2 linked regions of the Rudanella lutea DSM 19387 genome follow. The protein of the gene in region 2 interacts with the protein of the main gene of each other region in a pairwise test. Links are inferred from orthologs where the notes say so. Each region holds a gene or a part of one and is shown on either strand. Other genes may lie near its edges.

Region 1 (5,859 bases), 4.8 Mb from region 2 along the record:
ACACTTTCGTACCCCGAGGTCCGTACGTTTATCAAAAACGCCTTAGCCGATGCGATCCGGCAGAATTTCCCGGCGGCCGACATCATTGCGGGCGTGGCTACGGCAGGTATCGCGCAGGGGGCGCTCGTAGCGGATGTGCTCAATCTGCCGTATTGTTATGTACGGCCGGAGCCCAAAAAACACGGGATGGGCAACCAGATTGAAGGGCGGTTTGAGGCCGGGCAACGGGTTGTTGTGATTGAAGACCTGATTTCGACGGGCGGCAGCTCGCTCAAGGTGGTGGAGGCCCTCCGGCAAGCTGGTGCCGACGTGCTGGGGATGGCCGCTATTTTTACGTATGGCTTTCCGTTGGCCGACGAAAATTTCCGTAACGCCAACGTTCCGCTTGTATGCCTGAGCGACTATTCGGCCCTGATCGAAGAAGCCCAACGAATGGACTATGTACAGGCCGAGCAATTAAGCTCGCTCGGTGCCTGGCGTGAAGACCCCGGCAGCTGGGGTCGTTGACCCAACCGAGTTTCCCTTTTCATAACGCCCCCGGAGCCCCTGTCCTTTAGCCGATTTTAATGGACAGCCGCTTCGGGGGAGTTCTTTTATTACCAGCACGTTAGCGGGCAACGTACGATAAAGTCTCCTTTTTTATCCGCCGGGGGAGTTGCCTTTGACCCCAAACATTGCGTAACATTGTGTTAATCATGGAAAACGCACGACCCAATCAGCACTTACGAAAAAACCCTGGCTTTGGCGGAACCCGCTCACAATCAGGCAATGGGTGGTTAGACCGGCTCGACACCGGGTTGGGCAAACTCCCTCCGCAGGCTACCGACCTCGAAATGGCTGTACTGGGAGCCCTCATGATTGAGAAGGATGCCCTCTCGGCAGTTATTGACATTCTGAAGCCGGAGAGTTTCTATAAAGAAGCCCACCAGCGTATCTACAACGCCATTCTGAACTTATTTCAGAATTCAGAACCCATCGATCTGCTCACGGTAACCCAGCAGCTCCGCAAAACGGGCGAGCTGGAGTTTGTGGGGGGAGCGGGTTATGTTTCTGAGCTGACCATCAAAGTCAACTCAGCAGCCAATATTGAGTACCACTCGCGGGTTATTTCGGAGCATTCGCTCAAGCGGGCTATGATTACCATGGCCTCCACCATCCTGCGCGACGCCTACGAAGATACCACGGATGTTTTTCAGTTGCTCGACCAAACCGAACAGTCGCTGTTTCGGATTTCGGAGTCGAACATCAAGAAAAACTACGCCGACATGGGCACCATTGTTCGGCAGGCCCTCAACGAGCTGGAAATCAAGAAAAACAATAAGGATGGTTTGACCGGCATTCCGTCGGGTTTCAGCGCGCTCGACCGGCTTACCTCCGGTTGGCAACCGACCGAATTGGTTATCCTAGCTGCCCGACCGGCTATGGGGAAAACTGCATTCGTTGTGTCAGCACTCCGAAATGCCGCCGTCGATTTTGGGCAGCCGGTTGCTATTTTCTCATTGGAGATGTCGGCCGTGCAGCTGGTTAATCGTTTGATTTCGGCCGAAGCAGAAATTGACAGTGAAAAAATTAAGAAAGGAAACCTGGCTCCGCACGAATGGACCCAGCTTCACCATAAAATTCAGCGACTGACGGAGGCCCCAATTTTCATTGACGATACCCCCGCCCTGTCGATTCTGGAACTACGCGCCAAGTGCCGCCGTCTGAAAGCTCAGCACGATATTCAGATGGTCGTGATTGACTACCTCCAGCTGATGCAGGGCGATAATAGCAAGGGCAGCAACCGTGAACAGGAAATTGCATCGATTTCGCGGGCGTTGAAAAACCTGGCGAAAGAGTTGAATGTCCCCGTAATTGCCCTTTCACAGCTGAGCCGGGCCGTTGAAACCCGGGGTGGCGACAAAAAACCACAGCTGTCTGACCTTCGGGAATCGGGTTCTATCGAGCAAGACGCCGACATGGTTATGTTCCTCTACCGGCCTGAGTATTATAACATTACGCAGGATGAAGCCGGTAACTCTACGGCCGGCATCGGTGAGGTGATTGTGGCGAAAAACCGTTCGGGCTCACTCGACACCATTCAGCTCCGGTTCGTCAACCGTTTCACCAAATTCTGCGACCTCGATACGTATTTCGATCCGGTACCGCAAGGACAAGGTTTCCCAAGCAATGTAACGGGTCTGAGTAGCTTCGACAGTGGCCCCGTTGGTGGGTTCCCCCCCGTAGGCCCATCAGGCCCCGGCGGTATGCCCCCAATCCCGCCCACGGGAGGCACTTTACGCAGCCGCGCCAACGATTTATCAAACTTTGGCAACGCCGACCCCAATCAGCAGACGCCGTTTTAATCAGGAGAAGGCAACAGGTAAAAAGGCAAAGGGGGCTAACGTATGTTTATCACATGCATTAGCCCCCTTCGCCTTTCCCCCTTATCCTTTTTCCTATAAACTGTAATATACCACCAGCCGTGGCCGGTTGGCGGGGGTTGGATGCTCACTTGTACAGAACTGCAAAGCGCGGTACGGGGGCGCGGGCGACTCATCCTGCAAACGCAGTAGCCACCCAAAATTAGTGGCCGGATTGGCGACCATAGACGCCACCTGACTTTTCACATCAAGCTTCTGATACACGCCCGGTTGCGACTCAGCCGACGGAACGGCTATCTGTCCGGCGGTTGTGCTCGTTGGGCGTGTAGCGTAATTCAATGTGGTCTGATCCCAGGCCGAGGTCACACGCTGCAGATACACCGGATTGTTGCCGGTGTTAGGCGATGGCGCAAACCAGGGAATATCGTAATAGGTCAGTCTCAGAAACGCACTGTCGATACGCGCCGTTGCTGGAATAGCGGATAGATTGAATCGCAGATAGCTTTGGTAGGTAAGTGGTGTTCCGTCTGTAGTCCAGGCCCCTACCGCCATGCCGTACCCAGCCCCGGTAACAGCTGTAGTACTGTAGGTCGACGTAAACGCGTCCTGCCCTTCGCCGGTTGCGGGCTGAAGCGTCAGCATCTCAGAGGCCAGTGCTGGTTCACCGGGGCAGGCAATCCGGGTTCGAACGAAGTTGCCTGTGTTGTCGACCGTTACACGCCAGCAGTACCCGTTGGGCGACCGCATAATTACCCCCGAACCAATGTTGTCGATGTACACATCGCCCGCGCTTACGTGCAGGCTCGACCGGGGGTCGGAGTTATTAATGCCTATCCGACCATTGAGTCTTAGCCAGCCCGTAGCGGTCGAGCTACCGGGTACAGTTGCTCCGGCCGGTGCCGTTGAGCCCCCCGGCGAGGTGGGGTCGGGAATACCGGCCTGCCCGAAACTAACCCCGACCGACTGCCCCCAAAGTAGCAGTATCAGCCCGATCCATCGCTGCGTGCGTACATGTTGTTTCATAAAGACTCAAGGGGTTACATGGTATGGTTAAAATTAGGCCCGGCGCGTCAGCAAAACTACATTTTCGACGTGGTGCGTGTGCGGAAACATATCAACCGGTTGCACATTACTTACCTGATACGCTTCGTCCAGAATAGCCAGGTCACGAGCCTGCGTTGCCGTATTACAGCTCACGTACACAATACGCTTGGGCGCAGCCTTGAGTAACTGCCGGGTAACAGCCTCATCCATGCCTGCCCGGGGCGGATCAGTAATGACCACATCGGGGTGGCCGTGTTGATCCATGAAGGCGTCAGTGAGCAACTCTTTCATATCGCCCGCGTGGAAATTCACATTCGTGATTCCATTGACCTGCGCATTCACACGGGCATCTTTCACCGCATCTTCGACGTACTCAACCCCCACCACCTGCCGGGCCTGCCGGGCCACAAATAACGCAATGGTGCCGGTACCGGTGTACAGGTCATACACCAGCTCCTGACCGGTTAGCCCAGCCCATTCGCGGGCAACTTTGTATAGATTAAACGCCTGACCGGCATTGGTCTGATAGAACGACTTGGGCGCCACCCGAAATGTCAGCGGGCTTCCGTCGGCACTGTGGCCATCGTTCATCTGCTCTTCAATGTAGGGCGTACCCGCATAGTTTATCACCTCCAGGTCGCCGTAGGTGTCGTTCTTTTTGGTATTGATGATGTAGTTGAGCGACGTAATCTGCGGAAACTGTTCGAGCAGATAATCGAGCAGGTGCGCCAGCCGATCGGGGTTATCCTGCGCTACCTGCATGGTCACCATCACCTGTCCCGTCGATTCGGCCGTGCGGATAATGAGCGTACGAAGGTAGCCAACGTGGGTTTTGAGGTTATACGCGGCCAGATTGTGCGCGTGCATGTATTCCGAAACCGCCAACCGAATTGCATTGGAAGGGTCCGGCTGTAGGTAGCAATGCCGAATGGGCAGCACCTTATCGAACCGGCGCGGAATGTGAAAGCCCACCACCCGCTGATCGATGCGTTCGTCGGAGGTTACCTCGGCCTGCGTCATCCAGCGCCCTTCGGCAATGGTAAATTCAAGTTTGTTCCGGTAATACTGCCGTACGTCGGCCGGCATAATTGGCCGAATAGACGGCAACGCAACCTTCCCGATCCGCGTAAGGTGATCAACGACCTGTTGTTGCTTAAACGCCAGTTGCTCTTCGTACCGAATGTGTTGCCATTTGCAGCCTCCGCAGGTGCCAAAGTGTTCGCAGAACGGCTCAGCCCGGACGGCCGAATACGAATGAATCCGCTCGGCAACAGCCTCACGGTACTGTTTTTTCACATTAACAATGCGCAGATCGACCACATCGCCCGGAGCCACTGCCGGATGGCCCGGCCCGGCTTCCACAAAAATTATCCCCTCTGGGGTACGCACTAAGCACTTCCCTTCGGCAGCTACCGCATCAATTTGTACGCCTTCCAACCGTTGGGGTGCTTTATGACTCCTTCTTCGCATAATACCTGAATAAAATGCTAAATTAACCCACATTTTGGACCTGTGCAGATTGGAAAACGTTTACTCATGCCCACTTTTTACCAACAGACTCGTTCTAAGCTACTTATCGCCGTCCTGTTCCTGCTAAGCTGGACTACCGCACGGGCTACTCACATCGTGGGCGGTGAACTGGAACTCCAGTATCTGGGGGCTTCCAGCACGTTCTCGCACCGCATCAACATGAACCTTTATTTCGACGATATCAACGGAAACCGGGGGGCCGTCGATCCGACTGTGTTCGTGTATGTTTTTCGGAAACGCGACAACGGACTTGAAGGGCGCGTAGCCCTGCCACTCGTGGGCGATACGTTTGTCAATTACACCAACGCGGCCTGCGCCATCGGCAACCTGCGTACCAGATTGCTCCGATACAGTATCGATGTGACGTTCACCAACAACTTCAGCGATCCTGAAGGATACTACATGGTTTGGGAACGGTGCTGTCGCAACAACTCGATCGCGAATATTATCAATCCGGGAGGGGCGGGTTCTACGTTCTGGCTCGAATTTGCTGCACCCTGGCAGAACAGTCGGCCGTTTGTCAACTCCACGCCTTCGTTCGGTGTTGCCAAAGGCGACTACATCTGCACCAATCGGCCGTTTAGCTTTGATTTCAGCGCCCGCGATACCGACGGCGACAGCCTTGTGTATTCGATGGCTACGCCCCTCAACGGCTTCAGTACAGCCACCGTACCCGACCCCAGCCAGAGCAATAGTGTACGTGGAGGCCCCTACCCGCTTGTCAGTTGGGCACCGGGCCTGTCGGCCACCAATGCTATTCCGGGAACGCAACCCCTCCGCGTCGATCCACGCACGGGCCTACTTACCGTTGTGGCTAATACACCGGGACTGTACGTTTTCTCGGTATTGGTAGAGGAATACCGCCGAACAGCCGGTCGAGCTCCGGTGCGGATTGGGCAGGTCCGGCGCGATTTTCAGCTGC
Region 2 (8,440 bases):
GTGGCTTGCTCAACTACGTACTTAAGCCAGCCGCGCAGGATAAACCCTTCAGCTTTGAAACCCAGCAAAGTGTGGGAAGCTACGGTATGTTTTCGACATACAACCGGGTGAGTGGTACCTCAGGCCGGTTGCAATACAATGCCTATGTCCATTACCGGCGGGCCGATGGATGGCGGCAGAACAGCCGCTACGGCATTTTCAACGGGTTCGCGTCTATTTCGTACGCCGTGACGAACAAGCTCCGGCTGGGTTTTGAGGTATCGCAACTGTATAATGAAAGCCAGCAACCCGGCGGCCTTACCGACGCTCAGTTTGCGCAGGATGCCCGCCAAAGCAGCCGCGCCCGCAACTGGTTTAGCACGCCCTGGACCGTACCGACCCTCAAGGCCGAATACGCCTTCAGCGACAATACCCGACTGACCGCAACGTTGCACGGACTGATTGGAGAACGCAATAGCATCGGCTTTACATCGGCCATAACCACGACCGACGCTCCTGACGCAACAGGCCAACAGGCTAACCGCCAAATCGACCGCGACCTATACAAAAACTGGGGTGGCGAGGTACGCCTTGTGAGCCGGTACAACTGGCTCGGTCAGCAACATGCACTGGCTACGGGCGTGAAATACTTCAACGGGCACACCCACCGTACACAGCAGGGTCGGGGCGACCGGGGTAGCGATTTTAACCTCGACCTGCAAACCGAACTGTTTCCGCGCGATTTGAGCCTGCGTGTGACCAACGTGGCGGCCTTTGCCGAATCGATGTTCCGCCTGAACAAGCGCTGGACGGTTACGCCCGGTCTGCGGCTCGAATCGCTCCAGAACGACATCAGCGGCCGGTTGAGCTTTGCAGCCAACGGCTCCGAAAATCGGGTTGCTCAGCAGAGTTCGCGTCAGTTCTTACTGGCTGGCATCGGCACCGAATTCAAACTGGCTCAGGATATCAGCCTGTACGCCAACGCGTCGCAGGCCTACCGCCCGGTCCTGTTCTCCGACCTGACGCCAGCCGCCGTAACTGATTTTGTGGTTGACCCTAACCTGCGCGACGCCCGTGGCTACTCGGTTGATGCCGGGGTGCGGGGTAAGTTCCGCAACTACCTCAACTTCGACGTGAGCTATTACTTCGTGAATTACAACGACCGGATTGGTACCCTGTCGCTCGTGAACGAAGCCGGTCGTACGTATCAGTACCGCACCAACATTGGCCGGAGCGTGAGCCGGGGAGTGGAAGCCTACTTGGAGTTTGACCCGATTGTAGCTCTGGCGGGCCGGTCGGCGGTGGGCTACCTGAGCCTGTTTACCTCGCTTGGCTTCACGGATGCCCGCTACCGTAACCTCCGCACGACGAGCGTAACCAACGGACAGGTGAACGAAACCAACCTCCGCGACCGCTTTGTTGAAAATGCGCCCGAATTTATCGGTCGTTTCGGTGTCAACTACTCATACCGGGGCTTCACACTCACAGCCCTAATGAACCGCGTAGGCAAAGCATACAGCGACGCCAACAATACCGAGAAGGCGTCGGCCAACGCCCAAACCGGCCTGATCCCTGCCTACCGGGTGTTCGACCTGTCGGCATCGCTCAATCTGAAAAAACGCTACATCATCCGGGCGGGTGTCAACAACCTCACCGATGAGCGCTACTTTACCCGCCGGGCGGGTGGCTATCCCGGTCCGGGTTTGCTGCCAGCCGATGGCCGCACGGGCTATCTGTCGGTTGGGCTGAAACTGTAGCCGTTCGCTAATGCCGGACGCGCTTTCCTGAACCCGAAATTTCTCTTTCCTCGTTTAACTCATCGATTACCCAAAACGCCGAACGGGGAGCTCTGCTCCCCGTTCGGCGTTTTATGATAGTATGGTCGAGACTGCCTACTCAAACGATTCAGCCAATCGGCGGACCGGCAGGCCTTCTCCCGAAGGTTGAGCAACAACCGGTTTATCGGCCTGAACACCCTCATCGAACCGGAACTTGTTGACGCCTACCAGCACCTTACCCTGCGCTACGGCTTCGACACGGGCGTTGTATGCTGCCTCAATTTCGGCCTTTACCCAATCAGCCGCTTTGGCAAGCCCACCTTTGGCTTCCACGTCCAGAAACAACTGCCAGGCGGCCTCGGTCAGTTGGTGTGTAATTTTTTCGATGTAATAACTCCCGGCCGACGGGTCGGCTACACGATTGAAATAGCTTTCTTCGGTCAGTAGCAACGACACATTACGCGCAATTCGCCCCCCAAATACGTCGGAAGAATGGGTCAGTGCATTGTAAGGGCGCACCGTGAGCAAATCGCAACCGCCCACTGTAGCCGACATGGCTTCGGTAGTTGCCCGGAGCAGGTTGGTGTAGGGCGTTGCCGTTGATTCGTAAAATGCGGACGTCTGCGCGTGAACAAACGCCGGAACCGAAATGCCATATGCCGCCCCAACGCGCGCCCAAAGCACTCGCAGCGCCCGTAGTTTGGCAATTTCCAGAAAGTAACTGGTGCCCACGGCTACAGACAGTATTGTTTTCGGGCCGAGTTGCGCTGGTGTCAGGCCCTGCTCGGTCAGCGTGTCGTAGGTGTCGACCAAACGGGCCAGCAGAAACGCCAGTTCCTGCGTGGCCGTGGCCCCGGCAGTATGAAAATCGAGACCGGACACACATACCGTTCGAAACTGGGGCGAATCGGCCGATAGCCGGGTGGCCTCCGCCGTGCCTGAATCAAGATGACTCAGGAGACCACCTTTTAGCTGATATGGCGCTACCTGTTGCAACGCCTTTAGCAAATCGGCCGCGGGTAACGCCGTCCTAAAAAACAAGGGCGTTTCGCTCAGTTTGATTCCGTTCAGCAATCGGCTCAATTGGCTTGGGTCTGCTTTAGCCACGTCCTCGGCCCGGCTCGATGCCAGAATAAGCGCATCGGCTCCACTACTCAGTTGCTCAATGATGGCTTTATTGTCGGCTTTCGCATCGCCGGTCAAGTGAAACACCGGGGTGTTGAGCCAACCCGGCTCAGGTTTCTGTGCGGCCTGTATGGTTTGTTGTGGCACATCGCTGAGTCCGTCGCGGGTGTAGAACGGTTCAACGACAATTCCCTCGGCCGATACCGACGTTTCGATACGCCACCGAAGCGTTTCGTAGGCATTCGGATCTTTAAGGTCTTTGCCAACCTGTGCGATCCAGTCGGCTTGTGAACTACCCGAAAAAAGCGCGCTGCTTGGTGGGTTCATACCAGACGTAGTTTGTTTGTCTGTAAAAGTAGCAGATCGGATTTGGGTCACCAAAACTGACCGGCTACTCGAAAGTCTGTCCTGTATTTGTACTATTTCAAGGTCTTTCAAAATAAGATTGACAAGCGACCGAGAATCGCCGTATTTTCGTCATCAGAAAGCCATCACGGGCACCGGGCCAATCGGTTTTTTACTACTTTTGTCTCCCTTTTTAGGAAACACCCACCGAATAAGTCAAAGTTTACCCGTGAACGTAGCCATACAGACAGGAATGCAGCGCGAAGTGACGATGGTATGGAACCGATGCCTACAGGTAATCCGCGAGATTGTACCTGAGCAAAGTTTTAATACCTGGTTTGAGCCAATTATTCCGCTTCGTTTGCAAGGTAACGTTCTGACGATTCAGGTACCCAGCCAGTTTTTCTACGAATGGCTGGAAGAAAACTTTGTACACGCCCTGCGCCGGGCCCTGGATGCAAGCATCGGCCGCGACGGGCAGCTGGAGTACAGTATAATTGTGGATCAGGGCAACGAACGCAACCGCCCCCTTGCGGTGCAGATGCCCACCACCAAGTCGCCCCAAAATGCCAAACCCGACAACGTCAACCCCGACATTCTGCGGAGCCCCTTTCAGCTGAAGAATCTGGACTCGATGGATCTGGATTCGTACCTGAACCCGACCTACGCGTTTGACAATTACGTGGAGGGCGACTGTAACCGACTGGCCCGTTCGGCAGGGTTTGCGGTGGCCCAACGGCCGGGGGTAACGGCCTTCAACCCGCTGATGATTTACGGCGGGGTGGGCTTAGGCAAAACGCACCTTGTGCAGGCTATTGGCAACTATATCAAGAATAACTATGGGGATAAATTTGTCCTGTATGTTACCTCGGAGAAGTTTACCAATCAGTTCCTCAACGCGATCAAAACCGACACCCTGCGCGATTTTACGCAGTTTTACATGCAGGTAGACGTGCTGGTGATTGATGACGTGCAGTTTCTCCAGAAAAAAGAGAAAACGCAGGAGATCTTCTTCCATATCTTCAACCACCTGCACCAGTCGGGGAAGCAGATCATTCTGACTTCCGACCGGGCGCCCCGGAACCTCGACGGCCTCGAAGACCGTCTGTTGTCGCGCTTCAAATGGGGCCTCACCGCCGATCTGCAGACGCCCGACCTGGAAACCCGGATTGCCATTATGCAGAAGAAGCTACAGGCCGAAGGGGTTTACATTGACGACAACGTAATTGAGTATCTGGCCCACAGCATCAACACCAACGTGCGCGAGCTGGAAGGGGTTATCGTGTCGTTGATGGCGCAGGCTTCGCTCACACGCCGGGAGATCGATCTCGATCTGGCTAAGCAAACCCTGCGCAATATTGTGGTCGACTCCGATAAGGAGGTGACCATCGATACGGTGCAGGAAATGGTGGCCGAGTTTTTCAACGTGACCGTCGCCGACCTGAAAGCCAAGAGCCGCAAGCGTGAACTGGTGTATCCCCGGCAGGTGGCCATGTACATCGCCAAAGAGAAGACCGATCTCTCACTCAAGTCAATTGGGTATCATTTTGGTGGCCGTGACCACAGCACGGTGATTCACGCCATTCAGACCATCAACGATCTGATGACCGAAAAGCCCGAAACCCGCGACGCGGTCACTAAACTGAGAGGCTATTTCAAGTAAACGGAGCCTCATCCTGCCCCTGCATCTTTGCTCCTTACGGCCATTCTGGTGAGAAAATACAGCGCCCGTGCTTACGTACGCGAAAGGGCAAACCGTTGAAACACACAGCCAATATTGTTCGTACCTGCAGAGCGGAGATAGACGATACGCACTGGAACCATTGCGTAGATCGCTCAGCTTCGGGTTCCTTTTATGGGTACAGCTGGTATCTTGATGCCGTTACAGGCTTGCCGGGCTGGAAATGGGAAGGTCTCATTTTGCGAACCGAATTGGGTGCTTATAAGGCCGTAATGCCTGTTCCGCTCCGTCGGAAATACGGATTCTGGGTGGTACACCAGCCCCTTTTCTGCCAGTTTTTGGGTATTTATGGGCAACAGCAAACACCTACCATTATCGATCAGTTTGCTAAGGTACTGCTCGCCGAATACCGTTACGGTTCCATCCTGCATCTGCAACTTCCCGTAATGGGGTCGTGCTTTACTCAGAAGCCTTTTCAGGTTCGCCAATGTCACACGCACCTCTTGCCCCTGCAACGCCCTTACCCTGATCTATATACAAAATACGCACCCGACACGCGCCGACACCTGCGCCAGGCGAAAGCCGCCGGATGGGCTGTAGAGGCATCAACCGAACTGACGCCTTTGCTGGAGTTATTTAAAACGAATCATGCGGCTACCATTCCAGGTGGCGTAGGTGACTGGGCGTACGATGGTCTCAAAAATGTCGTACAGGGACTTCAGAAACGAGGACTGGTTACCATTCGCTACGCATTACGTGACGGAAAGCCCGAAGCGGGCGTCTTGTTTGCGCATACTGACAACCGGGCGGTGTACTTGTTCAATGCGGCTTCGCGGGTGGGCCGAAAACACCACGCCCGGACCCTCCTGATCGATCAATGGATACACGAAATGTCCGGGCGTATGTCGTATGAATTTGATTTTGAGAGCCCCGAAAAGGAGTCAATAGCGCGTTTTTATCAGAAGTTTGGTGCAACTCCCTCCACCTATTTAGCACTCCGCTGGAGTCGACTACCGCTACTATCTCGGAGCATCCTAAGGCTAAAAAAGTGGTTTCAGCGGGTTTACCGAGCCAAACCTGGAGCGATTAGTGAAATCTGGGGGGCTGCTTCAGGCCGTCGAATCGCTTGATATCCATATCGAGGGAGCCAATTGCCAGCTCAACCTCTACTTTCATAGGCACCTTGTTGGCATCGTCCGAAACCCAAATTTTGATTGACTCCTCGTCTTTAAAAAAGCCGTTGGCCGGCATTACCGGGTTCAGCCGAATGACATTAATCTTACCGAACTTGGTCTTGATCGTCTCTTTGCCCCGATACCGGACTTTGAAGTTGTACACGGTTTCGTCGTAAAAGGCGGGCACTTCGACAATCTGACCGACCGGCATTCGGTTGAAGTCGATCGTGCGCAGAAAATAGTAGCTACTTACCACATCGTGCACATTATCAGGCACTTTAAAGACATCCCGCTCAGTCCGTTCCTCAGCCTTCACGGTATTGGAAAAGTGGTTGAACGTAACGTTTTCTTCTTTCCGATACCGGTTTTCCTGAATGTTGCTATAAAAACGCTGCGGCAAAATAGCGGCCGTGTCGATGTACGAGCGCCAGGTATCACGCACCCGCGTCACCAGGTCAAAAGCGCCGATGGTACGGCCTTTTACATCCACTTTGTAGCAGGCCCGATCATTTACTTTGTATAGCCCAGGAGCCACGTCCACCACGGCTTCGGCCGCGTTGACAAAGCCATAATGAACCCGGTATTCAATATGTTCGCCCGGCCCAAAGCTGTTGTTGACCACACGCCGGTAGGTGTTCAGATTACCATCGTACGCGTTTACAAACCCAAACGCGACAACAGCGGCCAAACTTATCCCTGCCAATACCTTTTTCATAGTCTTCAGTTTTCTGTCTGCCGGTTTACAGTGTATTCAGCCTACCGCTGAAATCTGTAACCTGTAAACGCTAAACGTTTTAGAGCGACGGATAGGTTTGTTTTAAATAGGTCAGATAACGCCCAAAGTTACCGCCAAACCGCCCCTTAAATTCCTGCCGGAACTGGTTTTGTTGTTTTCGATACGTAAGGTATCCAACAAAATACGCATTGTTGGGTAGGTTTAGTTTGCTCCATCTCCGCTTTTTCCTAAGCGGTTGCCCACTTAGGGTGTCAACCGATTGAACAATCTCACCGATCATCGCCCACTTCCGTTCTTCTTTGACCTCTATCGGCATAGCAGGTTTAAACGACCGGTACAAACTATCCAATTTTCTGGCCCCCCGCAGCACGTGTTCATCGTACCGGTCGGAGAACGCTTTTGACGCCAGATACTCCGTGTACTCCCGGCTGTCCGATCCGTAATGCTGCGCCAGAAACCGTAGCGCTCCGTACTCGCCCACAAAATCGGCTAAATTTTCGTTGTACTCCAAACTATTCTTTACAAACAACGTGCCGTGTGTGAGCTCATGAATAATCAACTCAGCCAGGCTTCCGGGATCCCGCTCGGTCATGCTCGACAAGATCGGATCTTTCAAAAATCCTAACGTCGACCAGGCCGAAACTTCCCCTAACCGGGTGTCATACCCGCTTCGCTTCAGTTGGGCAACGGCCGAATCAGCACGCTCCTTTTCAAAGAACCCTTTATATGAAAAAGTGCCTAAAACGGGGAAAGACCATTCTTTTGCTTTTAACTCGTACGGCGGAGCTGCCGTAATAACCCACAGGATTGGCTTCCCACCCTGATCGTAATACGTCGAATAACTTTCCGACGGATTCAGCCCAACCGAGTCGAATGCAAAACGCTTGATTTCTTGTATAAGTTCTATTTTTCGCTTCACCGAGTCGGGTACAGCGGGGTTGGCCAACACCGTCTCAACCGGTTCTGTATTAGCGATAATTCGGACCTGTCCCCGAGCCTGCATCCAGCCGTAGCTGACCAGTTCGCGTTGCCAGATTGCCAGCCCTACCAAGACTGCAAGCACAATGATTCCTATTTTTTTGACCATTTACGTGGAAATAGATACCCAAAAGTAAACCAAAACGCGGATGATTGCAGGACCTGCGTGAGTCCTACCATCATCCGCGTGCGGGTGGGTTTGATTGGCCCGAACGTCTATTTGCGGTATTCCAATATGCCCCCAACCAGGTTGCGGACATTGGTAAAGCCGTTTTCTTCGAGCAGTTGCTGCGCCCGTGCACTCCGGGCACCCGAACGGCAATGTACAATCACTTCTTCATCCTGCAACCCGTCGAGTTCGTCCATCCGGAAGGGCAGTTCACCCAGCGGGATAAGCGTTGCACCGATGTTGTCCTGCTCGTACTCGTTAGGCTCCCGAACGTCGAAGAGGTTCAGCTTTTCGCCGTTTTCGAGTCGCTCCTTCAACTCCTGTACGGTAATATCCATAATGGTATTGGTTTAAGTTGGGCTATTTAGATTTAGATCGTCGGCCGGGTCAAACGGGGTGTTTTTATTGAGTCACTACCACCCGCTGCACGTCTGTCCGTTGTCCGTCCGACAGGCGGAACAGGTACAGCCCCGT

The links.
Region 1: the proteins of dnaA (region 2) and dnaB interact in binary tests that used the Escherichia coli proteins (3 or more experiments, as listed by UniProt). The link is inferred for Rudanella lutea DSM 19387 from one-to-one orthologs.

What each region holds. Positions count from the first base shown.
Region 1 is NZ_KB913013.1:833,527-839,385, forward strand. What follows is about bases 170-3,020. They hold dnaB (replicative DNA helicase), read left to right. Parts: upstream 170-695; coding sequence 696-2,345; downstream 2,346-3,020. Other genes in these bases: pyrE (orotate phosphoribosyltransferase), read left to right, coding at 170-507; RUDLU_RS0103620 (DNRLRE domain-containing protein), read right to left, coding at 2,439-3,020. Also shown: more of pyrE, read left to right, coding at 1-169; more of RUDLU_RS0103620, read right to left, coding at 3,021-3,386; 23S rRNA (uracil(1939)-C(5))-methyltransferase RlmD, read right to left, coding at 3,420-4,877; RUDLU_RS0103630 (T9SS type B sorting domain-containing protein), read left to right, coding at 4,944-5,859. UniProt on the Escherichia coli protein: The main replicative DNA helicase, it participates in initiation and elongation during chromosome replication. Travels ahead of the DNA replisome, separating dsDNA into templates for DNA synthesis.
Region 2 is NZ_KB913013.1:5,581,549-5,589,988, reverse strand. Bases 2,770-5,685 are described here. They hold dnaA (chromosomal replication initiator protein DnaA), read left to right. Parts: upstream 2,770-3,480; coding sequence 3,481-4,890; downstream 4,891-5,685. Other genes in these bases: RUDLU_RS28010 (GNAT family N-acetyltransferase), read left to right, coding at 4,986-5,685; RUDLU_RS0122945 (methylmalonyl-CoA mutase family protein), read right to left, coding at 2,770-3,209. Outside these bases: RUDLU_RS0122950 (TonB-dependent receptor), read left to right, coding at 1-1,736; more of RUDLU_RS0122945, read right to left, coding at 1,872-2,769; more of RUDLU_RS28010, read left to right, coding at 5,686-6,038; RUDLU_RS0122930 (DUF3108 domain-containing protein), read right to left, coding at 5,995-6,798; RUDLU_RS0122925 (aminopeptidase), read right to left, coding at 6,878-7,906; RUDLU_RS0122920 (rhodanese-like domain-containing protein), read right to left, coding at 8,014-8,304; RUDLU_RS0122915 (T9SS type A sorting domain-containing protein), read right to left, coding at 8,369-8,440. UniProt on the Escherichia coli protein: Plays an essential in the initiation and regulation of chromosomal replication. Binds in an ATP-dependent fashion to the origin of replication (oriC) to initiate formation of the DNA replication initiation complex once per cell cycle.